Regions from separate parts of the Bacillus sp. JZ105 genome, predicted to be linked through region 1. Evidence: a T-box and tRNA genes for the amino acid it is inferred to sense, from the RefSeq annotation. Region 1 holds a T-box; the other regions hold tRNA genes.

What was found. The T-box of region 1 lies ahead of alaS (alanine--tRNA ligase). A T-box ahead of a tRNA ligase gene usually reads a tRNA of that ligase, here a tRNA-Ala.
Region 2: it has a tRNA-Ala gene. The T-box ahead of alaS (alanine--tRNA ligase) is inferred to sense a tRNA for this amino acid. The anticodon was not compared.
Region 3: it has a tRNA-Ala gene. The T-box ahead of alaS (alanine--tRNA ligase) is inferred to sense a tRNA for this amino acid. The anticodon was not compared.

What each region holds. Positions count from the first base shown of each region.
Region 1 is NZ_CP096387.1:2,458,681-2,468,677, forward strand. Features, by position in the region: gene alaS (alanine--tRNA ligase) at 1-2,527, opposite strand, end outside; T-box leader at 2,607-2,814, opposite strand; gene M1D81_RS12670 (AI-2E family transporter) at 2,859-3,923, opposite strand; gene M1D81_RS12675 (amino acid ABC transporter ATP-binding protein) at 4,154-4,882, shown strand; gene M1D81_RS12680 (transporter substrate-binding domain-containing protein) at 4,896-5,705, shown strand; gene M1D81_RS12685 (amino acid ABC transporter permease) at 5,783-6,436, shown strand; gene M1D81_RS12690 (amino acid ABC transporter permease) at 6,452-7,102, shown strand; gene M1D81_RS12695 (YrzQ family protein) at 7,205-7,336, opposite strand; gene M1D81_RS12700 (hypothetical protein) at 7,357-7,548, opposite strand; gene M1D81_RS12705 (PRC-barrel domain-containing protein) at 7,562-8,080, opposite strand; gene recD2 (SF1B family DNA helicase RecD2) at 8,192-9,997, opposite strand, start outside.
Region 2 is NZ_CP096387.1:4,394-14,390, forward strand. Features, by position in the region: gene gyrB (DNA topoisomerase (ATP-hydrolyzing) subunit B) at 1-596, shown strand, start outside; gene gyrA (DNA gyrase subunit A) at 829-3,327, shown strand; rRNA gene M1D81_RS00035 (16S ribosomal RNA) at 3,890-5,438, shown strand; tRNA gene M1D81_RS00040 (tRNA-Ile) at 5,534-5,610, shown strand; tRNA gene M1D81_RS00045 (tRNA-Ala) at 5,625-5,700, shown strand; rRNA gene M1D81_RS00050 (23S ribosomal RNA) at 5,799-8,729, shown strand; rRNA gene rrf (5S ribosomal RNA) at 8,791-8,906, shown strand; gene M1D81_RS00060 (YaaC family protein) at 8,918-9,886, opposite strand.
Region 3 is NZ_CP096387.1:29,012-39,008, reverse strand. Features, by position in the region: gene M1D81_RS00200 (toxic anion resistance protein) at 1-66, opposite strand, end outside; gene M1D81_RS00195 (5-bromo-4-chloroindolyl phosphate hydrolysis family protein) at 85-699, opposite strand; gene M1D81_RS00190 (sigma factor G inhibitor Gin) at 827-1,018, opposite strand; rRNA gene rrf (5S ribosomal RNA) at 1,190-1,305, opposite strand; rRNA gene M1D81_RS00180 (23S ribosomal RNA) at 1,367-4,297, opposite strand; tRNA gene M1D81_RS00175 (tRNA-Ala) at 4,396-4,471, opposite strand; tRNA gene M1D81_RS00170 (tRNA-Ile) at 4,486-4,562, opposite strand; rRNA gene M1D81_RS00165 (16S ribosomal RNA) at 4,658-6,206, opposite strand; gene M1D81_RS00160 (pro-sigmaK processing inhibitor BofA family protein) at 6,527-6,790, opposite strand; gene M1D81_RS00155 (YaaL family protein) at 6,857-7,081, opposite strand; gene recR (recombination protein RecR) at 7,100-7,696, opposite strand; gene M1D81_RS00145 (YbaB/EbfC family nucleoid-associated protein) at 7,712-8,035, opposite strand; gene dnaX (DNA polymerase III subunit gamma/tau) at 8,062-9,774, opposite strand.

The DNA of each region.
Region 1 (9,997 bases):
CGCAGATTTCAGCTGCCTGCTTCACTAGCTTCCCTGCATGCAGACCTTTTTCGATCACATCTTTTGTAACTCCTGCTGAAATGTTTACTTTTCCGTTTTGAACGGCTCCCAGGACGATGACAGCTGATCCTAATTTAGCTTTTAAATCATCAACCATTGTTCTTAAATGGTTCATGTCTTTAGCATTTACTTTTTCAGTTAATACTTTCACTCCGCCAACTTCTGTCACTTTCTCTAAAATAGAGCCAGCTTCTGCTTGGCTTAATTTCGCAAGGAGAGATTCGTTTTCTCTTTGAGCCTCTTTTAAATCTGCCTGTAATGAAGCAATCCGTTTTGGTACATCCTTCGTATTTGACTTCAGCTCACTTGCTGCCTGTTCTAAAATCGCCAGCTGGTCATTTAATTCTTCATAAGCGCCTTTACCAGTCACAGCTTCAATACGGCGTGTTCCAGCACCAATACCCGACTCAGATGCAATTTTAAACAAACCGATTTCCGCAGTGTTTTGCACGTGACAGCCGCCGCATAGCTCGATGCTGTAATCGCCCACTTGGACAACACGGACAATATCGCCATACTTCTCGCCAAAGAGCGCCATTGCACCCATTTCTTTTGCTTCAGCAATTGGTTTCAGATCAATGGCAACAGAGATACCTTCCCAAATTTTTTCGTTGACGATTTTTTCAATTTGAGACAATTCTTCTTTCGTCACTTGTCCAAAGTGAGAGAAATCAAAGCGAAGTCTGTTTTCATTTACCAATGAACCTGCTTGGTTTACGTGGCTTCCTAATACATCTTTTAGCGCCTGATGCAGAAGATGTGTCGCTGTATGGTTTTTGACAATGCCTTTTCGAAGAGCTGATTCCACTTCTGCAGTGACCTCGAGACCTTTTTGAGCCGTACCGCTTACGACGACTCCTTCATGAACATGCTGACCGTTTGGCGCTTTTTTCACATCTTTGATCTCAATGATGGCTTCTGCACTTTTTAGTGTTCCTTTATCCGCTACTTGTCCGCCGCTTTCCGCATAGAAAGGTGTTTCATCTAACAAGATTTGCACCGTGTCTCCTTCATGTGCTTCAGAGACAATTTCACCATTTTGAAGCAATTCGACAATGCGAGTTTCCGCAGTTAAATTTTCGTAGCCAACAAAGGTACTTTCCACTTTAATATCGCCTAAAGCGCCGCCTTGAACCTGCATACTGCCGACATCTTGTCTCGCATTTCTTGCCCGTTCACGCTGCTTCTCCATTTCCGCTTGAAAGCCTTCTCGATCAACTGTCATGTTTTCATCTTCTGCGTATTCTTCTGTCAGTTCGACAGGGAATCCATACGTGTCATACAGCTTAAATACATCTTCACCTGAAATTTGTGAGCTGCCTTTGTCTCTTTCTTTTTTGATCACTTCTGACAAAATAGCTAACCCTTCGTTCAGTGTTTCGTGGAAACGTTCTTCTTCGTTTTTGATGACTTTTGCAATAAATTCTTCTTTTGCTTGTACATCTGGGTAGAAATCCTTCATGATCTCAGCAACAACTGGCACTAGGTCATACATAAACGGACGGTGGATATGGATCGTTTTTGCATAACGCACAGCGCGGCGCAGCAAACGTCTTAATACATATCCGCGGCCTTCATTGGAAGGAAGCGCACCGTCACTTACAGCAAAAGCAACTGTCCGGATATGGTCAGCAATGACTTTAAATGCTGTATCTTTTTCCTTCGCCAAACCATAGCTTTCTCCAGAAATGGTTTCGACTGCACGAATAATCGGCATGAAAAGGTCTGTATCGAAGTTCGTTGGCACATTTTGAATGACAGATACCATTCGTTCAAGACCCATCCCTGTATCAATGTTTTTCTTCGGCAGTGGGGTGTATGATCCATCTGGATTATGGTTGAATTCAGAGAACACGAGATTCCATACTTCTAAATAACGTTCGTTTTCCCCGCCTGGATATAATTCTGGATCGTTCATATCGTTACCGTAAGATTCACCGCGGTCATAGAAAATTTCTGTATTCGGTCCGCTTGGGCCCTCGCCAATATCCCAGAAGTTGCCTTCAAGACGGATAATACGTTCTTCAGGCACACCAATTTTATCTCTCCAAAGGATATATGCTTCTTCGTCCTCTGGGTGGACTGTCACAGATAACAAATTCGGATCAAAGCCAATCCACTCTTCACTAGTGAGGAATTCCCACGCCCATTCAATGGCCTCTTCTTTAAAATAATCACCAATAGAAAAGTTGCCAAGCATTTCAAAGAACGTGTGATGACGTGCTGTTTTCCCTACATTTTCAATATCATTCGTACGAATCGATTTTTGCGCGTTGCAAATACGCGGATTGTCAGGTATAACGCGGCCATCAAAGTATTTTTTTAATGTTGCCACCCCACTGTTGATCCATAAAAGTGTCGGATCGTCATGCGGTACAAGTGACGCACTCGGTTCTACAGCATGTCCTTTTTCTTTAAAAAAGTCTAAAAACATTTGACGTACTTGAGCTGAAGTTAAAGTTTTCATTCAAAAATCCTCCCTTTTCATTCTTCAATCTCCACACAAACGAAAAACATCCCGCCCTATGCAAGCACAAAACGACTTACACAGGGACGAGATGTTCTCGCGGTACCACCCTGATTATAGACACATTCGTCTATCACCTTCACATCCGATAACGCCGGAAGAGAGCGGCAGTGTTTATCTGCACTCGGGACTAGCTTCCGTTAAAGGTCTGATAAGGCTTTTCTCAGCAAATAAAGCCTCTCTCTGCAACAGCTTTTTAACGTACTCGGGTCCGTCATTGAATTTCAATATGTATGAATCGAAATTATTATAGACAACTCGGCTCATCTTGTCAATGAGCGCTTCGTCTCATCAGGATATATTGCACAATGATCACCCTGATAATCGCAGCTGCTGGTACGGCTAAAATCATCCCAATTAAGCCAAACAGCTCCCCTCCTGCAAGCAAGACAAGCATAATGACGACAGGATGCATATGAAGACTTCTCCCTACAATGATCGGGCTGAGAACATTGCTCTCTAAAAATTGCAGCACCGCTACTGTGATCAATACGATGATGACCGATTTCACTGAGATGGTAAACGCAATAAAGATGGCAGGAACTGCGCCAATTATCGGTCCAAAATACGGAATCACGTTCGTTGCTCCTATCAGCATGCCAAGAACGAGCGGATACGGGATATGAAAAAGCCAGAGCACTATGGCTGCTGCACCCCCGATTAAAGAACAGACAAGCAGCTGCCCTCGAATATAATCACCAAGCGATTCATCCACTGCTTTGACAAAGGCATGCCCCCTCTTCCTAAATGACGGCGGCGTTAAATACCATGCCGCCCGCTTCATCGTACTCATGTCTTTTACCATATAAAAAACAAGAAAAGGGATGAGTGCTGCAACTAAAGCGTAATCAAATAAAACCTTACAGCTAAGAATCATCCGCTCAGCGCTGTTGGCTGCATATGTCTCTGATTGAACAATAAAGCGGTCCAAGCGGTCATGAAGTCCGTCGGGCCAGTGGCTCGTATGACGATGAATATGTGATAAAGCGCCATTATACGTTTCAGCGATGACAGGAATTTGTTCTGACAGCTCATTTAACTGTGCGATCATAACAGGCGCTCCTTTATAAACCGCAAAACCAATCCCGCCAAAAAACAGCACATAGATAAGTAAGAGACTGACTGTTCTCGGCAGCCCTCGTGCATGCAGTCTTTCCACAATCGGATAAAGCAGATAAGAAATAAAAATAGCGATGAGAAGCGGAATGAGAACCGCCTTCAGCAATAAAAAAACAGGCATCCATAACTCGTCGAGCTGCAGTAAAATGAGCAAGGATGCAAGGACAAGCAGGACCCCTGCAGCATATATCAGAAATTGGATGGGACGTTTCTTCACCTTTTTCACCTCTTTTCTTATTGTTTAACCATTTTCTGCAATTATCCACGTAAATAAAATTTGTCCTAACTTTGTTAAAAATGAATACACATGAAACATACAGCTCCATCCAAAGTCACTGTTTGCTGTAAAATATCGTCAGAAAATATTCCATCATTTACTTCTTTTTACACAAGTTGTGCTAGAATCCACTTTAGCTTTAGCCAATGAAACACAAGAGGAGGTTCTTCATGATCACATTCGAAGAAGTCAACAAGCATTATGGCCAGTTCCATGTACTTAAGGACATTAACCTACATATTCAAAAAGGGGAGGTTGTTGTGATCATCGGTCCTTCAGGGTCTGGTAAAAGCACGATGCTCAGGTGTATCAATCGTCTTGAAAGCATTGATGCGGGAAAAGTTCTCGTCAACCAAGTGTCTGTTCAGCATCCGAAGACCAACATCAATCTTGTCAGGCAAAATATCGGAATGGTCTTTCAGCATTTTCACCTCTATCCGCATAAGACGGTGCTTGAAAACATTATGCTTGCGCCGATGAAGGTCAAAAAAGTGAGCAAGGAAGAAGCAAAGGAAACAGCTGAATTTTATTTAAATAAAGTCGGCATCCCTGAAAAGGCAGACACCTATCCTTCACGACTCTCGGGCGGACAGCAGCAGCGCGTTGCCATTGCAAGAGGGCTTGCGATGAAGCCGGAGGTGATGCTTTTCGACGAACCGACATCTGCACTTGATCCAGAGATGATCGGCGAGGTATTAGATGTGATGAAGCAGCTGGCTCGTGAAGGCATGACCATGGTTGTCGTCACACATGAGATGGGCTTTGCCCGCGAAGTAGCCGACCGCATTGTCTTTATTGATGAAGGCAGAATTCTTGAAGAATCAACACCAGCTGCATTTTATGAAAAACCGCAAGAGAAACGTGCTCAATTATTTTTAAGCCGTATTTTAAATCACTAGGGGGAATGGTTTGATGAAAAAAATGAAACGCTTTGGCCTGCTGCTCTTTATGACTTGCTGCATTACCGCTTTGGCTGCTTGTGGATCTACTGAAAAAGGGTCAACTGATGCAAAACAAGGAAGTTCTTTAGAAACCATAAAGAAAGACAAAAAAATCATTTTCGGTGTAAAAAATGATACACGTCTATTCGGTCTAAAAAATCCGAGCACCGGTGATATTGAAGGGTTTGATATTGATATTGCAAAAGCCATCACAAAGGAAATACTCGGCGATAAAGGAAAAGCAGAATTTAAGGAAGTGACATCTAAAACAAGAATTCCTTTGCTTCAAAAAGGGGATATCCATGCGATTGTTGCGACCATGACAATTACAGAAGAGCGTAAAAAAGAAGTCAATTTCTCAGATGTTTACTTTGAAGCAGGACAATCACTGCTTGTGAAAAAAGGAAGCGGCATTCAATCCATTGATGATCTTAAAAAAGGAACGAAGGTGCTGGCCGTGAAAGGCTCTACTTCTTCTCAAAATATACGCGAGAAAGCACCTGAAGCATCCGTATTAGAATTTGAGAACTATCAGGAGGCTTTTACAGCATTAAAGTCAAACCAAGGGCAAGTGCTGACAACGGATAATGCGATCTTATTTGGTATGGCAGATGAGGATTCAAATTATGAAGTGGTCGGCGGCACTTTTACCGATGAGCCTTATGGCATTGCTGTGAAAAAAGGAGATCAAGAATTAACAGATGCGATCAATAAAGCCTTAAAAACGTTAAAAGACAATGGAAAGTATGACAAGATTCTTAAAAAATGGATCAAAGAATAACATTTGATTCGTTAAGATCAATGCCTCAGGTGAGCCGCTCAAAGGCTCCCCTGTTGATCAGGAAGGAAGTGAACTGATTGCTGCGGTTTTCCATTCTCACTGAAAATGTTCATCTTTATTTAGAAGGCTTTAAATATACCATTGGTGCAAGTGTCATTGCTCTGATTGGAAGCTTTTTGATCGGTACATTCATTGCCATTATGAGAATTGCGCCATTTAGGCCGCTCAACTGGTTCGGAACGGCTTATGTTGAATTTATTCGGAATATTCCGTTATTATTGATCACCTTTGTTTTCTTCTTTGGTTTACCCGTACTGGGTATTGTAGCAGATGGCTTCACTGCTGGTACGATTGCTCTTGCCATTTATACGTCTGCCTTTATTGCTGAAGCCATTCGTGCAGGGATACAAGCTGTACCGCTTGGACAAATGGAAGCCGCCCGCGCCTCAGGTCTGTCATATGGCGGGACGATGCGGTATATCATTTTGCCGCAGGCGATTAAAATCGTCATTCCCCCTCTTGGGAATCAATTTATTAACCTTGTCAAAAACTCCTCGATTTTAGGTGTCATTGCAGGGTTTGATCTCATGTATCAAGGAGACCTTATTGCATCTAGAACCTTTGTGACGTTTGATGTCTACATCTTTGTTGCGATGTTCTATCTGCTATTAACCATTCCGCTCAGTCTAGGCGTCGGTTATTTAGAAAGAAGATTAGCAAGAAGCCACTAGAAAGGAGGAAACATCATGGATTTTATAGGTGCCTACCAGCCTGATCATCTCGCCTTTTTACTTGAAGGATTTGCCGTCACCTTAAAAGTGGCTTTTATCTCCATCATTTTGAGCTTTATCATTGGATTAGTCGTTGGCACATTACGGTTCGCTCAAATACCGGTTTTATCGAAGTTACTTGCGGTTGTAGTAGAGACCATTCGAAACCTGCCGCTTTTACTGATCATCTTTTTCACGTATTTTGCATTGCCTGAAATCGGCATCAAGCTAAGCATCACAGCCTCTGCCATTGCAGCTTTAACTGTGTTTGAATCTGCGATGCTGTCAGAAATTATTCGGAGCGGCCTTAAATCCATTGATAAGGGCCAGATTGAAGCAGCCAGATCTTCTGGTTTAACCTATATTCAAACACTGAAAATGATTATTATGCCGCAGGCTCTGCGCCGAATGGTGCCGCCAATTGTCAGCCAATTCATATCTCTTTTAAAAGATACGTCGCTTGCTGTAGTCATTGCACTTCCGGAATTATTACATCACGCTCAAATATTAAACGGTCAAAGCCAATCCTATTTACTGCCGATTTTCCTATTGGCAGCTATGATGTATTTTGTCGTCAATTTCAGCTTATCCATTCTTGCAAGACGCTTAGAATACAGGCAGGCATAAAAAGGACATCCGCTCTTGACGGCTGCCTAAGCGTATAGACCGGCTGGCTATCACGCTGAAAAAACAAAGGGCTAAAATGAAGATCATTTTAGCCCTTTTTGTTTACATCATTCTCATAACACGTTTTCTTAGCTTTTTCATATCCCGCTTTGAAGGCATATCATATCGGCTTGCAAAGTGATATGCGAGTGCACCTGCACCAAGCGTTAATAGTGAAGAAGTCATTTTGCCCATTCGAAATTCCCCCTTAACACTTATAGTTGAATTGAACGTTCATCGTCACTAAACAGATCATCTAAGCTGCTTAGTGTCCCGTCTTCCTCCACTTGGTGTGTAGATATTTTGCCTTTTGACAGCGTCAATTCAATAAAACAGCCCCAGCAATAATATTGATTGACCCCAATTTTTCCGATGTCTTTACATTTGCAATTTGGGCAAATGAGCATAATCAGCACCTCTTTACGTTCGGTTTAGAACCAGTGCTTCCTTTTGAACATTCATCAAGGTTCCGGCAGCCTGCAGCTGTTTCCGAATCCCTGATAGCTCTGTAAAGAAGCCGTCCGAGAGTTCATATGCTACGATTGTGCCCGAATTTGAGCAAAAGTATACATCTTCCAAAATGCCTAAATTTTCACCATCAGGCGACTGCATCATTTTCTTCTTTAATTTCGAAAATAACAAGAATGGAGCAGAGGAATCCATGCCCACTCCCTCCTGGCAGCTTACATACAAACCTTTGTCTGTCAGCTGATCAAAAGCAGAAAATGGAACGAGTGCACAGTCTTTCTTTTTCCCCTCTAACACATATCCTCCGCAGCTGCCTCCGGCTAAAAAGCAAATATCTTTTATGGAACCAAGCGATTGGGACAGCTCATCTGTATAGATCGTCATTCCTTCAAGTTCTCGGCATGTTCTCAAAATGTGCTCAACCACCTTTTGCGGAACAGTCTTATCGTGTGCGTTTGCTTCATGACTCATACGAAGAAATGGCTTCCATGAACGGAATGGGTGAAGTTCTTTTCACGCTGAAAAGAAGACAAAGGGCTAAAATAAAAATCATTTTAGCCCTTTGTCAACAATCTGAACCTTCTACTCATGCATAAAATCAAATGGAGTGATTCCCTCCATGCCAATATTTGCGTCATGTACGCTAAAAGGAAGCTCTTTTTGGAGCGCTTCAAGTTCTGCATCCATGATTTGTTCGGTTTGCACTAGCCGCATCGTTAAGGACGTTTGTCTAAGAGAATCCTCATTGTTTTTCACGCCCCACTCCAGCGCTGATTCCTCGCCGCACAGTATTAAAAACTTTTTACTGCGTGTAATGGCTGTGTACAGTAGATTCCGCCGAAGCATTCGGTAATAGCTCCTCACGACTGGCAGCACAACAATCGGGAATTCACTTCCTTGTGATTTGTGAATAGAGCAGCAATAAGCATGTGTAAATTGATGAAAATCTTTTTTTGTAAAGGTGATTTCATTTCCATCAAAGGAGATCACAGCCATGTCTTCTTTTTCTGTATTTTCTTTTGCATAAAAAATCGAGACAATTTCACCGATATCGCCGTTAAAAATGTTGTTCTCCGGCTGATTCACAAGCTGAAGCACCTTATCACCTGTCCGGTACACCACATCACCAAACGGGATTTCTCTGCCCTTTGGTTTTTTAGGATTCAAAATGTGCTGCAGCATTTTGTTGAGCTCATTGATGCCTGCTTTTCCTTTATACATCGGTGCCAGCACTTGAATATCCTTTGCCGAAAACCCTTTTTGAGCAGCATTGCTGACCACTTTCTCAATGACTTCTTTCATTTGATCAGCTGAACACTGAATGAAGGACCGATCCTTTGAGCGTGCAGTGATATCCTTTGGCAGCACACCATTTTTCATATCATGTGCAAGTTCAACAATGGTTGAGCCGTCTGCCTGCCGGTAAATATCTGTCAGGGTAACAGCCGGCACGGCTTTTGAGGCAAGCAAATCCCGTAAAACTTGGCCTGGTCCGACAGATGGCAGCTGATGTTCATCCCCTACCATAATCACTTGGATATGATCAGGAATCGCTTTAAACAAATGATTCGCAAGCCAAATATCCAGCATACTTGATTCATCAATAATGACAAGCTTGCCTTCAATCGGCTGTTCCTCATCATGAGAGAAGCCCTCCGAACCATTCCAGCCTAGCAGCCGGTGAATGGTGACAGCTGGAAGCCCTGTTGATTCTGTCATCCGTTTAGCCGCCCGTCCAGTTGGTGCCGCAAGCACAAATGGGAAGGATTCATCTTTTTTATAATCACTCGGATCAAGAGAAACACCGTGAAGATCACTGTAAAGCTCGACAATTCCTTTAATGACCGTCGTCTTCCCTGTTCCAGGCCCGCCTGTTAAAAGCAGCATCGGGGACATGAGTGCCTTTTGAATCGCTTCCTTTTGTGTCGGTGCATACTGGACGCCTAACCGCTCCTCCAGCTTGCCAAGTGCCAGCAGGAATTCTGATTCAGGAAATTGATCTGCATATTCTGATTGGGAGACGATTTTTTGAATGCGTTTGGCGACACTTTGCTCCGCATAAAATAAGGATGGATGATAGCAGCGGTCATCTTCAATGATCATTTCTTTTCCTTCGCCAAGTGCAATGATCTGATTGGCAACATCCATTTCAGTCACTTTGTAATCATTGCCGGTTTGGTTGAGCAGCTTGCGTGTTTCGACGATCAAATCTTTCGTTTGTATGTACGTATGACCGTCCTTAAGACTGGCTGTCTCCACTGTATATAGCAAGGCGGCGCGAATCCGTTCTGGGTCATTTCCTGAGATGCCTGTTCTAGCGCCAAGCTCATCCGCCTTAATAAATCCGATCCCCTCAACATCCTTAACGAGCTGATAGGGATTTTCCTC
Region 2 (9,997 bases), 1.3 Mb from region 1:
ATCGTCACTTCCAAGCGATCTTACCGTTAAGAGGGAAGATCCTAAACGTAGAAAAAGCTCGTTTAGATAAAATTTTATCGAACAACGAGGTTCGTTCAATGATTACAGCGTTAGGAACTGGAATCGGAGAAGACTTTACTTTAGAGAAAGCACGCTATCACAAAATTGTGATCATGACAGATGCCGATGTGGATGGAGCACACATTCGAACGCTGCTCTTAACATTCTTCTATCGCTACATGCGTGAAATCATTGAAAACGGTTATGTGTATATTGCGCAGCCGCCTTTATATAAAGTGCAGCAAGGAAAACGTGTGGAGTACGTGTATAACGATAAACAGCTGGATGAGCTGTTAAAATCACTTCCTCAAACACCAAAGCCTGGACTTCAGCGTTATAAAGGTCTTGGAGAAATGAATGCTGCTCAGCTTTGGGAAACAACAATGGACCCTGATGCGAGAACACTTCTTCAAGTCACACTTGAGGATGCGATCGATGCTGATGAGACATTTGAAATGCTGATGGGAGATAAAGTAGAACCGAGACGAAACTTTATCGAAGAAAATGCGCAATACGTGAAAAACCTTGATATTTAGATAGATCCCTCCTGAGAACAACCTTATTTCTTGTTTGGAATAAGGTTGTTTTTCAAGAAATAGGGGCGTGTAACGAATGTCCTGGTTTTCCGTGTTTTCGTTGATTTTCTAGTAAATAAATGTGTATAAAGCCGAGATTATTGATATAATGGAGAATAGTCTTGTGAAGATAAATACATATTTTACTCCCACATAATTTATTTCATGTGATACGTAAAGGGAGGTTCTTATAGTGAGTGAACAACATACACCAAATGTACGCGAAGTAAATATTAGTCAAGAAATGCGTACGTCCTTTTTAGATTATGCAATGAGTGTTATTGTTTCGCGTGCATTACCAGATGTGCGAGATGGCTTGAAGCCCGTGCATCGGAGAATTTTGTATGCGATGAATGACCTAGGTATGACAAGTGATAAACCATTTAAGAAATCTGCACGTATCGTTGGGGAAGTTATCGGTAAGTACCACCCTCACGGTGACAGCGCTGTATACGAAGCGATGGTTCGTATGGCGCAAGACTTCAACTATCGAAATATGCTGGTTGAAGGCCACGGGAACTTTGGTTCTGTCGATGGAGACGGTGCAGCGGCAATGCGTTATACTGAGGCGCGTCTATCTAAAATTTCAATGGAAATCCTGCGTGATATCACTAAGGATACGATTGATTATCAAGATAACTACGATGGCAGTGAAAGAGAACCAATCGTCATGCCTGCTCGTTTCCCGAACTTATTAGTCAACGGGGCAACAGGTATCGCTGTAGGGATGGCAACCAACATTCCGCCTCACCAGCTAGGTGAAGTGATTGATGGGGTACTGGCGATAAGTCAAAACCCAGAAATGACAACACAGGAACTAATGGAGATCATTCCAGGACCAGACTTCCCAACTGCGGGACAAATCATTGGCCGAAGCGGAATCCGCAAAGCATATGAAACAGGCCGGGGTTCTATTACATTACGTGCAAAGTCTATCATCGAAGAAACATCCAGCGGTAAGCAGCGGATTGTCATTAATGAAATTCCATATCAGGTCAACAAAGCACGTTTGATCGAAAAAGTCGCTGATCTTGTGCGCGATAAAAAGATCGATGGCATTACAGATCTCCGTGACGAGTCTGATCGTAATGGAATGCGGATCGTGATTGAACTGCGAAGAGACGCGAACGCCCACGTTCTATTAAACAATCTTTATAAACAAACGACACTTCAAACGTCATTTGGGATCAACTTATTGGCACTAGTTGATGGACAGCCGAAAGTCTTGTCCCTCAAACAATGTCTTGAATATTATTTAGAGCATCAAAAAGTGATTATTCGCAGAAGAACAGCATATGAACTTCGTAAAGCCGAAGCAAGAGCTCATATTCTAGAAGGTTTAAGAATTGCCCTTGACCACTTAGATGAAGTCATTGCATTAATTAGAAGCTCTCAAACTGCTGAAATCGCGAGAAATGGCTTAATGGAGAACTATAGCCTGTCCGAAAAACAAGCACAGGCCATTCTTGATATGCGTCTTCAGCGCTTAACTGGTTTGGAAAGAGAAAAGATAGAAGAAGAATACAAAGGACTTGTTGATTTGATTGCTGAGTTGAAAGCCATTTTAGCAGACAATGAGAAAGTTCTTGAAATCATTAGAGAAGAGTTAACGGAAATCAAAGAACGTTTCAATGATACGCGCCGTACTGAAATTGTGACAGCAGGTATTGAAACAATTGAAGACGAAGATTTGATTCCTGTTGAAAACATCGTGATTACGCTGACTCATAATGGTTATATCAAGCGTCTGCCTGCATCAACATACCGCAGTCAAAAAAGAGGCGGTAAAGGTGTTCAGGGCATGGGAACCAATGAGGATGATTTCGTAGAACAGCTGATTTCAACATCTACCCATGATACGATCCTCTTCTTCTCTAATAAAGGGAAGGTTTATCGTGCGAAGGGATATGAGATTCCTGAATTCGGACGGACAGCGAAAGGGATTCCGATTATTAACCTGCTTGAAGTAGAAAAGGGAGAGTGGATTAATGCCATTATTCCAGTAAGCGAATTTGATGAAGATTCGTATCTCTTCTTTACAACAAGACATGGTGTATCAAAACGAACATCATTGTCTCAGTTTGCCAACATTCGAAACAATGGACTTATCGCATTAAGTCTTCGTGACGAAGATGAACTGATGGCTGTCCGTTTAACCAATGGAGAAAAACAAATCATCATTGGAACGAAAAAAGGTATGCTGATTCGTTTCGACGAGACAGATGTTCGTGAAATGGGGCGTACGGCAGCTGGCGTGAAAGGAATTACGCTTTCTGAAGATGACATCGTCGTTGGGATGGAAATCCTTGAGCCAGATGCAAACGTATTGATCGTCACCGAAAAAGGGTATGGTAAGTTAACACCTGAAAAAGAATATCGTGTTCAAAGTCGGGGCGGTAAAGGTCTTAAAACATGTAAAATCAGTGACAACAATGGTCCGCTTGTCGCAGTGAAGGCGACGAATGCTGAAGAGGACTTGATGATTATTACAGGGAGCGGCGTGATCATTCGTATGGCCGTTTCAGACATTTCAACAACAGGTCGAGTCACTCAAGGTGTCCGCCTGATTCGTCTAGGTGATGACGAACATGTCGCTACAGTGGCATTAGTTGAACAATCACAAGAAGATGATGAAGAGAATAGTGAAAAAAACGCAGAAACGATAGAGTCAGATCAAGAGCAATCTGAGTAAAAATAAAGCCGGTTCTTCACCGGCTTCTGCGTGTAGACAAACCCTCGCATTCTTTGTCAGTCCTGCGCGCTGGTGCTCACGAATGTCAAATTCGCTCCGCAAAAGTAGCCGTCCTTCCTAGACTGCAAAGGTTTTCTATCACGCTGAAAAGAAGACAAAGAGCTAAAATAAAGATCATTATAGCCCTTTGTCAACAATCTGAAGCCGGTTCTTCACCGGCTTTATTTTTTTCTAAAAAAACATGAGTTTTTTTGAAATTTATAATGCTTTTTTCATAGATATGTGTTAATCTTTCAAAGGAGCAAAAAGAGGCTCTATTTTTTATCTCTTTTACAGTGGAAACTTCTTAAAAAAATAAAATGTTTTTCAAGAAAAATGTTGACTGTTGATAGAGATATATGATATATTTAAGTGGTCGCTTTGAGAGAGTGACACACAAGTTCTTTGAAAACTAAACAAGACAAAACGTACCTGTTAATTCGAGTTTTTATAAAAAAATCCTATGATACTTCATAGGTAGTCAGTCAAACGCTGACGAAAAACAAAACTTCGGTTTTGTACTTTTTCGGAGAGTTTGATCCTGGCTCAGGACGAACGCTGGCGGCGTGCCTAATACATGCAAGTCGAGCGGACAGAAGGGAGCTTGCTCCCGGATGTTAGCGGCGGACGGGTGAGTAACACGTGGGTAACCTGCCTGTAAGACTGGGATAACTCCGGGAAACCGGAGCTAATACCGGATAGTTCCTTGAACCGCATGGTTCAAGGATGAAAGACGGTTTCGGCTGTCACTTACAGATGGACCCGCGGCGCATTAGCTAGTTGGTGGGGTAATGGCTCACCAAGGCGACGATGCGTAGCCGACCTGAGAGGGTGATCGGCCACACTGGGACTGAGACACGGCCCAGACTCCTACGGGAGGCAGCAGTAGGGAATCTTCCGCAATGGACGAAAGTCTGACGGAGCAACGCCGCGTGAGTGATGAAGGTTTTCGGATCGTAAAGCTCTGTTGTTAGGGAAGAACAAGTGCGAGAGTAACTGCTCGCACCTTGACGGTACCTAACCAGAAAGCCACGGCTAACTACGTGCCAGCAGCCGCGGTAATACGTAGGTGGCAAGCGTTGTCCGGAATTATTGGGCGTAAAGGGCTCGCAGGCGGTTTCTTAAGTCTGATGTGAAAGCCCCCGGCTCAACCGGGGAGGGTCATTGGAAACTGGGAAACTTGAGTGCAGAAGAGGAGAGTGGAATTCCACGTGTAGCGGTGAAATGCGTAGAGATGTGGAGGAACACCAGTGGCGAAGGCGACTCTCTGGTCTGTAACTGACGCTGAGGAGCGAAAGCGTGGGGAGCGAACAGGATTAGATACCCTGGTAGTCCACGCCGTAAACGATGAGTGCTAAGTGTTAGGGGGTTTCCGCCCCTTAGTGCTGCAGCTAACGCATTAAGCACTCCGCCTGGGGAGTACGGTCGCAAGACTGAAACTCAAAGGAATTGACGGGGGCCCGCACAAGCGGTGGAGCATGTGGTTTAATTCGAAGCAACGCGAAGAACCTTACCAGGTCTTGACATCCTCTGACAACCCTAGAGATAGGGCTTTCCCTTCGGGGACAGAGTGACAGGTGGTGCATGGTTGTCGTCAGCTCGTGTCGTGAGATGTTGGGTTAAGTCCCGCAACGAGCGCAACCCTTGATCTTAGTTGCCAGCATTCAGTTGGGCACTCTAAGGTGACTGCCGGTGACAAACCGGAGGAAGGTGGGGATGACGTCAAATCATCATGCCCCTTATGACCTGGGCTACACACGTGCTACAATGGACAGAACAAAGGGTTGCAAGACCGCAAGGTTTAGCCAATCCCATAAATCTGTTCTCAGTTCGGATCGCAGTCTGCAACTCGACTGCGTGAAGCTGGAATCGCTAGTAATCGCGGATCAGCATGCCGCGGTGAATACGTTCCCGGGCCTTGTACACACCGCCCGTCACACCACGAGAGTTTGCAACACCCGAAGTCGGTGAGGTAACCTTTATGGAGCCAGCCGCCGAAGGTGGGGCAGATGATTGGGGTGAAGTCGTAACAAGGTAGCCGTATCGGAAGGTGCGGCTGGATCACCTCCTTTCTAAGGATATATGGAGCAGCGTGCGTTTTCGTCTTGTTTAGTTTTGAAGGAACTTGCAAAAGATCCTACAACATCATATCTTCGATATGAAAGATGGGCCTGTAGCTCAGCTGGTTAGAGCGCACGCCTGATAAGCGTGAGGTCGGTGGTTCGAGTCCACTCAGGCCCACCATCTTCTATTAAATCGGGGCCTTAGCTCAGCTGGGAGAGCGCCTGCCTTGCACGCAGGAGGTCAGCGGTTCGATCCCGCTAGGCTCCACCAACGTGTTCTTTGAAAACTAGATAACAATAAGTAATACATTCACATTGAATGCAATGCAAAGTTCATCACACATAGTGATTCTTTCTAAAGTAAGAAATGGTTAAGTTAGAAAGGGCGCACGGTGGATGCCTTGGCACTAGGAGCCGATGAAGGACGGGACGAACACCGATATGCTTCGGGGAGCTGTAAGCAAGCTTTGATCCGGAGATTTCCGAATGGGGAAACCCACTGCTCGTAATGGAGTAGTATCCATACTTGAATACATAGAGTATGAGAAGGCATACCCGGGGAACTGAAACATCTAAGTACCCGGAGGAAGAGAAAGCAAATGCGATTCCCTGAGTAGCGGCGAGCGAAACGGGAACAGCCCAAACCAAGAGGCTTGCCTCTTGGGGTTGTAGGACACTCTATACGGAGTTACAAAGGAATGATATAAGCGAAGAGGTCTGGAAAGGCCCGCCAAAGAAGGTAACAGCCCTGTAACTGAAATGTCATTCTCTCCAGAGTGGATCCTGAGTACGGCGGAACACGTGAAATTCCGTCGGAATCCGGGAGGACCATCTCCCAAGGCTAAATACTCCCTAGTGACCGATAGTGAACCAGTACCGTGAGGGAAAGGTGAAAAGCACCCCGGAAGGGGAGTGAAATAGATCCTGAAACCGTGTGCCTACAAGTAGTCAGAGCCCGTTAACGGGTGATGGCGTGCCTTTTGTAGAATGAACCGGCGAGTTACGATCCCGTGCAAGGTTAAGCAGAAGATGCGGAGCCGCAGCGAAAGCGAGTCTGAATAGGGCGCATGAGTACGTGGTCGTAGACCCGAAACCAGGTGATCTACCCATGTCCAGGGTGAAGTTCAGGTAACACTGAATGGAGGCCCGAACCCACGCACGTTGAAAAGTGCGGGGATGAGGTGTGGGTAGGGGTGAAATGCCAATCGAACCTGGAGATAGCTGGTTCTCTCCGAAATAGCTTTAGGGCTAGCCTCAAGGTAAGAGTCTCGGAGGTAGAGCACTGATTGGACTAGGGGCCCCTACCGGGTTACCGAATTCAGTCAAACTCCGAATGCCGATGACTTATCCTTGGGAGTCAGACTGCGAGTGATAAGATCCGTAGTCGAAAGGGAAACAGCCCAGACCGCCAGCTAAGGTCCCAAAGTATACGTTAAGTGGAAAAGGATGTGGAGTTGCTTAGACAACCAGGATGTTGGCTTAGAAGCAGCCACCATTTAAAGAGTGCGTAATAGCTCACTGGTCGAGTGACTCTGCGCCGAAAATGTACCGGGGCTAAACGTATCACCGAAGCTGCGGACTGTTCTTGCGAACAGTGGTAGGAGAGCGTTCTAAGGGCTGTGAAGCCAGACCGGAAGGACTGGTGGAGCGCTTAGAAGTGAGAATGCCGGTATGAGTAGCGAAAGACGGGTGAGAATCCCGTCCACCGAATGCCTAAGGTTTCCTGAGGAAGGCTCGTCCGCTCAGGGTTAGTCGGGACCTAAGCCGAGGCCGAAAGGCGTAGGCGATGGACAACAGGTTGATATTCCTGTACCACCTCCTCACCATTTGAGCAATGGGGGGACGCAGGAGGATAGGGTAAGCGCGGTATTGGATATCCGCGTCCAAGCAGTTAGGCTGGGAAATAGGCAAATCCGTTTCCCATAAAGGCTGAGCTGTGATGGCGAGCGAAATTTAGTAGCGAAGTTCCTGATTCCACACTGCCAAGAAAAGCCTCTAGCGAGGTGAGAGGTGCCCGTACCGCAAACCGACACAGGTAGGCGAGGAGAGAATCCTAAGGTGATCGAGAGAACTCTCGTTAAGGAACTCGGCAAAATGACCCCGTAACTTCGGGAGAAGGGGTGCTTCTTAGGGTGTTAAAGCCCCGAGAAGCCGCAGTGAATAGGCCCAGGCGACTGTTTAGCAAAAACACAGGTCTCTGCGAAGCCGTAAGGCGAAGTATAGGGGCTGACGCCTGCCCGGTGCTGGAAGGTTAAGAGGAGCGCTTAGCGTAAGCGAAGGTGCGAATTGAAGCCCCAGTAAACGGCGGCCGTAACTATAACGGTCCTAAGGTAGCGAAATTCCTTGTCGGGTAAGTTCCGACCCGCACGAAAGGCGCAACGATCTGGGCACTGTCTCAACGAGAGACTCGGTGAAATTATAGTACCTGTGAAGATGCAGGTTACCCGCGACAGGACGGAAAGACCCCGTGGAGCTTTACTGCAGCCTGATATTGAATGTTGGTACAGCTTGTACAGGATAGGTAGGAGCCTTGGAAACCGGAGCGCTAGCTTCGGTGGAGGCATCGGTGGGATACTACCCTGGCTGTATTGACCTTCTAACCCGCTGCCCTTATCGGGCAGGGAGACAGTGTCAGGTGGGCAGTTTGACTGGGGCGGTCGCCTCCTAAAATGTAACGGAGGCGCCCAAAGGTTCCCTCAGAATGGTTGGAAATCATTCGCAGAGTGTAAAGGCACAAGGGAGCTTGACTGCGAGACCTACAAGTCGAGCAGGGACGAAAGTCGGGCTTAGTGATCCGGTGGTTCCGCATGGAAGGGCCATCGCTCAACGGATAAAAGCTACCCCGGGGATAACAGGCTTATCTCCCCCAAGAGTCCACATCGACGGGGAGGTTTGGCACCTCGATGTCGGCTCATCGCATCCTGGGGCTGTAGTCGGTCCCAAGGGTTGGGCTGTTCGCCCATTAAAGCGGTACGCGAGCTGGGTTCAGAACGTCGTGAGACAGTTCGGTCCCTATCCGTCGCGGGCGCAGGAAATTTGAGAGGAGCTGTCCTTAGTACGAGAGGACCGGGATGGACGCACCGCTGGTGTACCAGTTGTTCTGCCAAGGGCATCGCTGGGTAGCTATGTGCGGACGGGATAAGTGCTGAAAGCATCTAAGCATGAAGCCCCCCTCAAGATGAGATTTCCCATTCCGCAAGGAAGTAAGATCCCTGAAAGATGATCAGGTTGATAGGTCTGAGGTGGAAGCGTGGTGACACGTGGAGCTGACAGATACTAATAGATCGAGGACTTAACCTATATTCTAATGTGAAGCATGAACATTGTTATCTAGTTTTGAGAGAACATTCTCTCCATCAGGTTTGGTGGCGATAGCGAAGAGGTCACACCCGTTCCCATACCGAACACGGAAGTTAAGCTCTTCAGCGCCGATGGTAGTTGGGGGTTTCCCCCTGTGAGAGTAGGACGCCGCCAAGCTTCTATAAGGATCAGTTCCAGTCGGAACTGGTCTTTTTTGTTTTTTCTTCTAACAGCATCATGATGTAAGCTGGGAACTTCTCTTCTGCAATCTCCATGTAGCGTTCAATCATGACGTAATCATCGCTAATGTATTGAGACAGCAGCTCGTACCACCATTCTGTTTCGTAGCGGGCAATCATACTAAGGTTATACATCAATAAGTAATGGCTGATGATCTCAGGAATGCCTAGAAAAGCATCTCGTGTTGACGGTATAAACCATTGATCCATTTCTAAATCATAATGAAGATGAGTAGCAAGTGCTGGGTTTTCTTCAAAAAATACATCAAACGTCAGTTTTTTAGCCTCTCTCTGTTTGAGTTTCCAGCTTGTATGGAACTCAAAGTATTCAATAAAGCGTTCAGCAGACATGTTATAAAGTAATGGAATATGATCTTGAATCATCATTCCGTTAGCCTTTTCCACTTTAACTAATGTCGAGGGCTGCTTTTGAAATTCAAGAATATGACTCATTTCAGGTATTTTAGACAGGAGATGGATCATCGTAAATCGCTCATCTTCAAGACCATTTAATTGAAATAGATGCTTTAACACATGCATACATAGCCCATTTCTTTGGATTTTTACCTCATCTTCACTAAAACGGTAATGTTGTTTCTTTCTCTTTCTCGATGTTACGCCATGAGCTAAAACAGAAGTTTGAGAAGGATAATGGGGATCAACTGTCAGCAAGCATGCTTTTAGCAGTTGTGCCATTCCATAAAACAATAAAATGGGTTTAAGTTCTAGAGGCGCGATCGCAGCCTGTTCATAGAACGTATGGCCATGTTTTAGAAAATAAATAAATCGTTCACAGTTTTTATAGGCTTGCTGGTTTGCATCTTGAATGTTCCGTTTCTCATATTGTTGAAATAGAAACTTTTGGGAGGTTTCGAGCGAGTAAAAACGTTTTAAATCCTTCCATCCTGAACTTTTCATCTTCTTCCTCAACTCTCTTTATATTTTCTAAAAATTGCAACTGTTTGTTGCTTCCTTGACATGCTGTTTGCTAGTTGATAATCTACATATAATATTTTGCCGAAAAGAGGG
Region 3 (9,997 bases), 1.3 Mb from region 1:
AAACACCCGAAACTGAAGATCTGTAGTGGAAGCAGATGATGATGTGATGTGATCTTCTGGTTTCATTGCGTTTGACTCCTTTCATTATTTCTTTATCATTTTATCTGCTACTTCAAGCTCAATATGAAGGGCTTCTATGTCTCTTCCTAATACTTGCTGCAAATCATTCGTCAATTGCTTTTGCAGTTCTGTCAGCGTCACTCGAGTTTGACTTAGTGTCATTTCCAGCTCATGACTGCGATCAGGCTGGTTATACAATAGTGCATATTTTTCAGTTAGTTCAACGACAGAATCCAAGCTTTCGAAATAAAAACGCTGTGCATCATAAAATCGGGTCGGCTCTTTTTTTGTAATCGTATAGATTCGTCGTGCAAGTCGGAGAATTTCATAATTATGTTTGATCGTCTGTACGTTCTTCACAGCAAATAAAGCCTTCTTTAAACGTACGAGCTTTTGTCCTGCTTCTTTTAAATGCTGTTTGATATATACATAATCACTACGAGACAGTCCGTGTTTCTTTAAAAACAACTGGAAAGCAACCCATCTGCTCCCTGCAAACATCACGCCCCACCCCATCATCGCATACAGTATCGATAATCCAGCATGATGATGGAAAACCCCAATACTGACGGTTAAAATCACAAGCGAAAAAAAAGTAGAGAGGATGGCCCATATAAATGTATAAAAGATTGATTTCATGTTCATCGACTCCTATGAATAATCAGGCTCTCTGTTTATCTTATTATTAATTACGGATGATGTCCAAACTAAGTTCCAAAAAACAGGCCCAATCCTTCATAGCTCAAAAAAAAGACCATCTAATGGTCTATGAATACAAAGGCGGCGTATGAAGATTTTTAAGCTTTCTAACATAATCGGCATAGCTAGGATCCGAGGTCGATGTAGAAATTAACTTTCTCTCACATTCTCGGCACAAAAACTGATGATATAAATAAATTCCCTTTGTTTTTTTCTCTTCACAAATCAAACAAATCGCTTCTCGCTCTTTTTTGCTCATTGTGACACCTCCACTTATAGCTTCAGTATGCCCTAGCGCTTTCAATTGTATACAAAATTAAGAATGTTTTAGATGGTAGTTTAGTATATGTATCCATGTCAGATCGAGTGTTTGTTCCTTTTCTTAAAAAACAAAAAAGACCAGTTCCGACTGGAACTGATCCTTATAGAAGCTTGGCGGCGTCCTACTCTCACAGGGGGAAACCCCCAACTACCATCGGCGCTGAAGAGCTTAACTTCCGTGTTCGGTATGGGAACGGGTGTGACCTCTTCGCTATCGCCACCAAACCTGATGGAGAGAATGTTCTCTCAAAACTAGATAACAATGTTCATGCTTCACATTAGAATATAGGTTAAGTCCTCGATCTATTAGTATCTGTCAGCTCCACGTGTCACCACGCTTCCACCTCAGACCTATCAACCTGATCATCTTTCAGGGATCTTACTTCCTTGCGGAATGGGAAATCTCATCTTGAGGGGGGCTTCATGCTTAGATGCTTTCAGCACTTATCCCGTCCGCACATAGCTACCCAGCGATGCCCTTGGCAGAACAACTGGTACACCAGCGGTGCGTCCATCCCGGTCCTCTCGTACTAAGGACAGCTCCTCTCAAATTTCCTGCGCCCGCGACGGATAGGGACCGAACTGTCTCACGACGTTCTGAACCCAGCTCGCGTACCGCTTTAATGGGCGAACAGCCCAACCCTTGGGACCGACTACAGCCCCAGGATGCGATGAGCCGACATCGAGGTGCCAAACCTCCCCGTCGATGTGGACTCTTGGGGGAGATAAGCCTGTTATCCCCGGGGTAGCTTTTATCCGTTGAGCGATGGCCCTTCCATGCGGAACCACCGGATCACTAAGCCCGACTTTCGTCCCTGCTCGACTTGTAGGTCTCGCAGTCAAGCTCCCTTGTGCCTTTACACTCTGCGAATGATTTCCAACCATTCTGAGGGAACCTTTGGGCGCCTCCGTTACATTTTAGGAGGCGACCGCCCCAGTCAAACTGCCCACCTGACACTGTCTCCCTGCCCGATAAGGGCAGCGGGTTAGAAGGTCAATACAGCCAGGGTAGTATCCCACCGATGCCTCCACCGAAGCTAGCGCTCCGGTTTCCAAGGCTCCTACCTATCCTGTACAAGCTGTACCAACATTCAATATCAGGCTGCAGTAAAGCTCCACGGGGTCTTTCCGTCCTGTCGCGGGTAACCTGCATCTTCACAGGTACTATAATTTCACCGAGTCTCTCGTTGAGACAGTGCCCAGATCGTTGCGCCTTTCGTGCGGGTCGGAACTTACCCGACAAGGAATTTCGCTACCTTAGGACCGTTATAGTTACGGCCGCCGTTTACTGGGGCTTCAATTCGCACCTTCGCTTACGCTAAGCGCTCCTCTTAACCTTCCAGCACCGGGCAGGCGTCAGCCCCTATACTTCGCCTTACGGCTTCGCAGAGACCTGTGTTTTTGCTAAACAGTCGCCTGGGCCTATTCACTGCGGCTTCTCGGGGCTTTAACACCCTAAGAAGCACCCCTTCTCCCGAAGTTACGGGGTCATTTTGCCGAGTTCCTTAACGAGAGTTCTCTCGATCACCTTAGGATTCTCTCCTCGCCTACCTGTGTCGGTTTGCGGTACGGGCACCTCTCACCTCGCTAGAGGCTTTTCTTGGCAGTGTGGAATCAGGAACTTCGCTACTAAATTTCGCTCGCCATCACAGCTCAGCCTTTACGGGAAACGGATTTGCCTATTTCCCAGCCTAACTGCTTGGACGCGGATATCCAATACCGCGCTTACCCTATCCTCCTGCGTCCCCCCATTGCTCAAATGGTGAGGAGGTGGTACAGGAATATCAACCTGTTGTCCATCGCCTACGCCTTTCGGCCTCGGCTTAGGTCCCGACTAACCCTGAGCGGACGAGCCTTCCTCAGGAAACCTTAGGCATTCGGTGGACGGGATTCTCACCCGTCTTTCGCTACTCATACCGGCATTCTCACTTCTAAGCGCTCCACCAGTCCTTCCGGTCTGGCTTCACAGCCCTTAGAACGCTCTCCTACCACTGTTCGTAAGAACAGTCCGCAGCTTCGGTGATACGTTTAGCCCCGGTACATTTTCGGCGCAGAGTCACTCGACCAGTGAGCTATTACGCACTCTTTAAATGGTGGCTGCTTCTAAGCCAACATCCTGGTTGTCTAAGCAACTCCACATCCTTTTCCACTTAACGTATACTTTGGGACCTTAGCTGGCGGTCTGGGCTGTTTCCCTTTCGACTACGGATCTTATCACTCGCAGTCTGACTCCCAAGGATAAGTCATCGGCATTCGGAGTTTGACTGAATTCGGTAACCCGGTAGGGGCCCCTAGTCCAATCAGTGCTCTACCTCCGAGACTCTTACCTTGAGGCTAGCCCTAAAGCTATTTCGGAGAGAACCAGCTATCTCCAGGTTCGATTGGCATTTCACCCCTACCCACACCTCATCCCCGCACTTTTCAACGTGCGTGGGTTCGGGCCTCCATTCAGTGTTACCTGAACTTCACCCTGGACATGGGTAGATCACCTGGTTTCGGGTCTACGACCACGTACTCATGCGCCCTATTCAGACTCGCTTTCGCTGCGGCTCCGCATCTTCTGCTTAACCTTGCACGGGATCGTAACTCGCCGGTTCATTCTACAAAAGGCACGCCATCACCCGTTAACGGGCTTTGACTACTTGTAGGCACACGGTTTCAGGATCTATTTCACTCCCCTTCCGGGGTGCTTTTCACCTTTCCCTCACGGTACTGGTTCACTATCGGTCACTAGGGAGTATTTAGCCTTGGGAGATGGTCCTCCCGGATTCCGACGGAATTTCACGTGTTCCGCCGTACTCAGGATCCACTCTGGAGAGAATAATATTTCAGTTACAGGGCTGTTACCTTCTTTGGCGGGCCTTTCCAGACCTCTTCGCTTATATCATTCCTTTGTAACTCCGTATAGAGTGTCCTACAACCCCAAGAGGCAAGCCTCTTGGTTTGGGCTGTTCCCGTTTCGCTCGCCGCTACTCAGGGAATCGCATTTGCTTTCTCTTCCTCCGGGTACTTAGATGTTTCAGTTCCCCGGGTATGCCTTCTCATACTCTATGTATTCAAGTATGGATACTACTCCATTACGAGCAGTGGGTTTCCCCATTCGGAAATCTCCGGATCAAAGCTTGCTTACAGCTCCCCGAAGCATATCGGTGTTCGTCCCGTCCTTCATCGGCTCCTAGTGCCAAGGCATCCACCGTGCGCCCTTTCTAACTTAACCATTTCTTACTTTAGAAAGAATCACTATGTGTGATGAACTTTGCATTGCATTCAATGTGAATGTATTACTTATTGTTATCTAGTTTTCAAAGAACACGTTGGTGGAGCCTAGCGGGATCGAACCGCTGACCTCCTGCGTGCAAGGCAGGCGCTCTCCCAGCTGAGCTAAGGCCCCGATTTAATAGAAGATGGTGGGCCTGAGTGGACTCGAACCACCGACCTCACGCTTATCAGGCGTGCGCTCTAACCAGCTGAGCTACAGGCCCATCTTTCATATCGAAGATATGATGTTGTAGGATCTTTTGCAAGTTCCTTCAAAACTAAACAAGACGAAAACGCACGCTGCTCCATATATCCTTAGAAAGGAGGTGATCCAGCCGCACCTTCCGATACGGCTACCTTGTTACGACTTCACCCCAATCATCTGCCCCACCTTCGGCGGCTGGCTCCATAAAGGTTACCTCACCGACTTCGGGTGTTGCAAACTCTCGTGGTGTGACGGGCGGTGTGTACAAGGCCCGGGAACGTATTCACCGCGGCATGCTGATCCGCGATTACTAGCGATTCCAGCTTCACGCAGTCGAGTTGCAGACTGCGATCCGAACTGAGAACAGATTTATGGGATTGGCTAAACCTTGCGGTCTTGCAGCCCTTTGTTCTGTCCATTGTAGCACGTGTGTAGCCCAGGTCATAAGGGGCATGATGATTTGACGTCATCCCCACCTTCCTCCGGTTTGTCACCGGCAGTCACCTTAGAGTGCCCAACTGAATGCTGGCAACTAAGATCAAGGGTTGCGCTCGTTGCGGGACTTAACCCAACATCTCACGACACGAGCTGACGACAACCATGCACCACCTGTCACTCTGTCCCCGAAGGGAAAGCCCTATCTCTAGGGTTGTCAGAGGATGTCAAGACCTGGTAAGGTTCTTCGCGTTGCTTCGAATTAAACCACATGCTCCACCGCTTGTGCGGGCCCCCGTCAATTCCTTTGAGTTTCAGTCTTGCGACCGTACTCCCCAGGCGGAGTGCTTAATGCGTTAGCTGCAGCACTAAGGGGCGGAAACCCCCTAACACTTAGCACTCATCGTTTACGGCGTGGACTACCAGGGTATCTAATCCTGTTCGCTCCCCACGCTTTCGCTCCTCAGCGTCAGTTACAGACCAGAGAGTCGCCTTCGCCACTGGTGTTCCTCCACATCTCTACGCATTTCACCGCTACACGTGGAATTCCACTCTCCTCTTCTGCACTCAAGTTTCCCAGTTTCCAATGACCCTCCCCGGTTGAGCCGGGGGCTTTCACATCAGACTTAAGAAACCGCCTGCGAGCCCTTTACGCCCAATAATTCCGGACAACGCTTGCCACCTACGTATTACCGCGGCTGCTGGCACGTAGTTAGCCGTGGCTTTCTGGTTAGGTACCGTCAAGGCGCGAGCAGTTACTCTCGCACTTGTTCTTCCCTAACAACAGAGCTTTACGATCCGAAAACCTTCATCACTCACGCGGCGTTGCTCCGTCAGACTTTCGTCCATTGCGGAAGATTCCCTACTGCTGCCTCCCGTAGGAGTCTGGGCCGTGTCTCAGTCCCAGTGTGGCCGATCACCCTCTCAGGTCGGCTACGCATCGTCGCCTTGGTGAGCCATTACCCCACCAACTAGCTAATGCGCCGCGGGTCCATCTGTAAGTGACAGCCGAAACCGTCTTTCATCCTTGAACCATGCGGTTCAAGGAACTATCCGGTATTAGCTCCGGTTTCCCGGAGTTATCCCAGTCTTACAGGCAGGTTACCCACGTGTTACTCACCCGTCCGCCGCTAACATCCGGGAGCAAGCTCCCTTCTGTCCGCTCGACTTGCATGTATTAGGCACGCCGCCAGCGTTCGTCCTGAGCCAGGATCAAACTCTCCGAGGTATGCAGGATGCATATCACACATGCGTTGCTACACGATGTAGCGAACTTAGCATGTGATCATTTCCTGCCTCGCCAGTTTGACTGACTACCTATGAAGTATCATAGGATTTTTTTATAAAAAACTCGAATTAACAGGTACGTTTTGTCTTGTTTAGTTTTCAAAGAACTTGTTTACCGCTTCAGAAGCGACTAGAACATCTTATCACATCCAAGTTGTTAGTGTCAACAACTTTTTTGTTGTTATGTTTTTTCGTTTCTTCGTCATCAGCGACGTATATTAATTTACCACCCTATCGAATCAAAGTCAATAATATTTTTCATTAAATAATAAACTTTTCAATAACGATTAAAGCTGCTACGCCCGGAATACCCAATAAACCACTAATTCCACTCGTTACAGGGTTAATAGAGACATGTAATCCTAGACTCTCGCCAAATAGGTTGAGGCAAAATAAAAAAAGAGCGCCTGCTATAAACTTCACTCCGATAAGCCCTAACCATTTGAATGGATTCGCCTGCACACCTGACATAAACAACAATAGCACAGCTAGCAAAATTGACCCGATCACAATAACAGGTTCCATAATCCTCTCATCTCCTCTTCATATGAATAGTACAAGCATATGAGAGGACTATGTATAATAGACCTGCTATTTCCAGTTGTTTAAACGTAAATTCCTCTTTTTCGCTTCTCTCAGATAGAAAAAGTACTTCGCTTGAGCAAGCTTTAATTCGAATAGAATGTCCGGTGAAGGCTCAACGCTATTTGCGACAAGCTTTTTTTGTCTGTTCCATTCTTCCTTTTGCTTAAAAAGCTGTTGAATTAATTTCTCATCGAATTCTTTTCGAATTGATTTTCTGCGAAGAAAACCCATGTACCGTACTTCTCCTTCCTACATCTCACGTCTGCCTTCTAGAGCCTTAGACAGTGTAACTTCATCCGCATACTCTAAATCCCCGCCTACTGGAAGTCCGTGAGCAATGCGAGAGAGTTTAATTCCTGATGGTTTTAACAATCTGGAGATATACATGGCTGTTGCTTCTCCTTCAATGTTTGGATTGGTTGCAAGGATCACCTCTGTCACTTGATCGTCTTGCAATCTTTTTAATAGGTCAGGAATTTTAATATCCTCTGGGCCAATTCCGTCCATTGGCGAAATGGCACCATGAAGCACATGATATAAGCCGTTGTATTCTTTCATTTTTTCCATTGCGATTACATCTTTTGGATCCTGCACTACACAGATAACAGATTGATCTCTTCTTGTATCTTCACAAATATAGCAAGGATCTTGGTCTGTGATATGACCGCATACCGAACAATAAGTTAAATTACGCTTTGCATTTACAAGCGCCTTCGCAAAATCTAGTACGACATCTTCCTGCATACTAAGAACAAAAAAAGCCAGACGGACCGCAGTTTTCGGTCCGATTCCTGGCAATTTCATAAAGCTGTCAATCAGCTTTGATATTGGTTCAGGATATTGCATCTTCAGTTATTCCTCCTAGAATAAACCTGGCATGTTCATTCCTTTTGTGAATTGACCCATCGTTTCATTCGTTAGCTCATCGACTTTTTTCAATGCATCGTTTGTCGCAGCAAGTACAAGATCTTGAAGCATATCGATATCTTCTGGATCAACAACTTCTTCATTAATTGCTACATCAACGACTTCTTTTTGTCCATTTACTTTGACAGTGACCATACCGCCACCAGCTGTACCTTCAAGAACTTTTTCTGCAAGCTCTTCTTGAGCCTTCGCCATATCCTTTTGCATTTTTTGCATTTGTTTCATCATTTTTTGCATATTTCCCATTCCACCGCGCATATGAACACCACTCTCTTTCATTTTTATTAATCTTTAATTTCAATTAAATCAGTTCCTACTAATTTTTTTGCTTCCGCAATCAATGGATCCTCTTCAGTAGAAGTTCCCTGACCATCTGCTTGTTCATCCGGCTGATGATCTCTTAAAAATTCTTCTCTTATTTTACCCCATTGAGCGTCAGGAACGCCAACTAATTCCACTCTTTTTCCTAACATAGACTCTAGCAGTTGTTCAAGATTGGTCCGAACACCGCTTTTATCTTCAGCAACCATTTTACAATGTATTTCAAATTTGAATTTTAAAACAAAGGCATGCGAAGCAGCCGCAACTGGCTCACTGTCCGTTAATAACGCAGCGTGAGACACCTTATTCTGCTGTTTCAACTGGGCAAGGAGCTCTCCCCATTTGCCTTTAATTTTTTCTAACTCAGGCCGTTTCGCTTCTTTTAGAATCTCATGAATTCGGCCGACAGGAGCACGATAGCCATTTTTGTTACTTGTTTGTGGTCGAGGCGCTTCCCTTTTTTCTTGAGGGCTATGAGATGGAGACATTGGTACACCTTCGGTTCTTAGCCTTGACAATTCCTGTTCCAGCCGGTTTATTTTATCTGTTAGCGCCGTTAAATCAGCTTCAGCATGACCTTGTGTCAATCCTGCTGTTGACTGACACAGCTTTACAACAGCTACCTCAAAGAAAATCCTTGGATGATTCGTCCATTTCATTTCTTGGTGGCTTTTATTCAGGACTTCAATTGTTTCATACAGAAACTGAGGTGTCACACGATCTGACAGCGCCACGAAACTTTCGTCGACCTTTACCTTTTCAAGTACCCCCTCGAGATCTGGTGCCGTTTTATAAAGCAGCATATCTCTAAAGTAAAAAATCATATCCTCTATTAATTTAGCAGCATCTTTCCCCTGCTGAAGCAATTCATTTAATGTATCTAACGCTGTGGCAATATTTTGATCAAAAATTGCTTCAGCAAGCTGACTAATGAAATGCTGAGATACAGCACCTGTAATGAGCAGCGCATCGTCAATTGTCAATTGTTCACCACTAAATGAGATCGCTTGATCCAAGAGGCTTAGTGCATCACGCATACCGCCATCAGCTGCACTAGCAATAATCTCGAGCGAACCCTCCTGTACGTCAAGGCCTTCTGCATCTACAATTTTCTCCATTCTTCCAACAATATCTTTAGTCGTGATTCGTTTAAAATCAAATCGCTGACAACGAGATATGATGGTAAGAGGAATCTTATGGGGCTCTGTGGTAGCCAAAATAAAGATACAATGAGCAGGCGGTTCTTCCAGCGTTTTAAGGAGAGCATTAAATGCACCGATAGAGAGCATATGTACTTCATCTATAATATAAACCTTATATGTAACCGCCGAAGGAGCAAATTTCACTTTATCACGTATATCCCGGATTTCATCTACCCCGTTATTCGAGGCAGCATCTATTTCAATCACGTCTGAAATTGAACCGTTTGTAATCCCTTTACAGGCATCACATTCATTACACGGCTCACTAACAGGTGACTTTTCACAGTTCACTGCCTTAGCAAAGATTTTGGCAGCACTTGTTTTACCTGTTCCTCTAGGACCTGAAAATAAGTAAGCATGAGAAAACTTTTTCTGCAAAAGGGCATTTTGCAACGTTTTTGTGATGTGTTCTTGTCCAACAACATCCTCAAAAACTTGAGGTCTGAACACTCGATATAAAGCTTGATAACTCACAAATACGCCCTCCTCCATTTATCATCCTTTTCATTATACATGATGCACCGATCAATTCAAAAGCACACCTTTATTTTCTAATATGCCAAAAAGATGATTTCAACTAGAGATTTTCTACTTTCCATGTATTAAAAACGTATTTTCTAGCTTTGTAAAAAGACCTGAAACTCCAAACAGAACACCAGTTCTTTTTGCGATTAGTGAAAAAAACAAATGGCTCCAA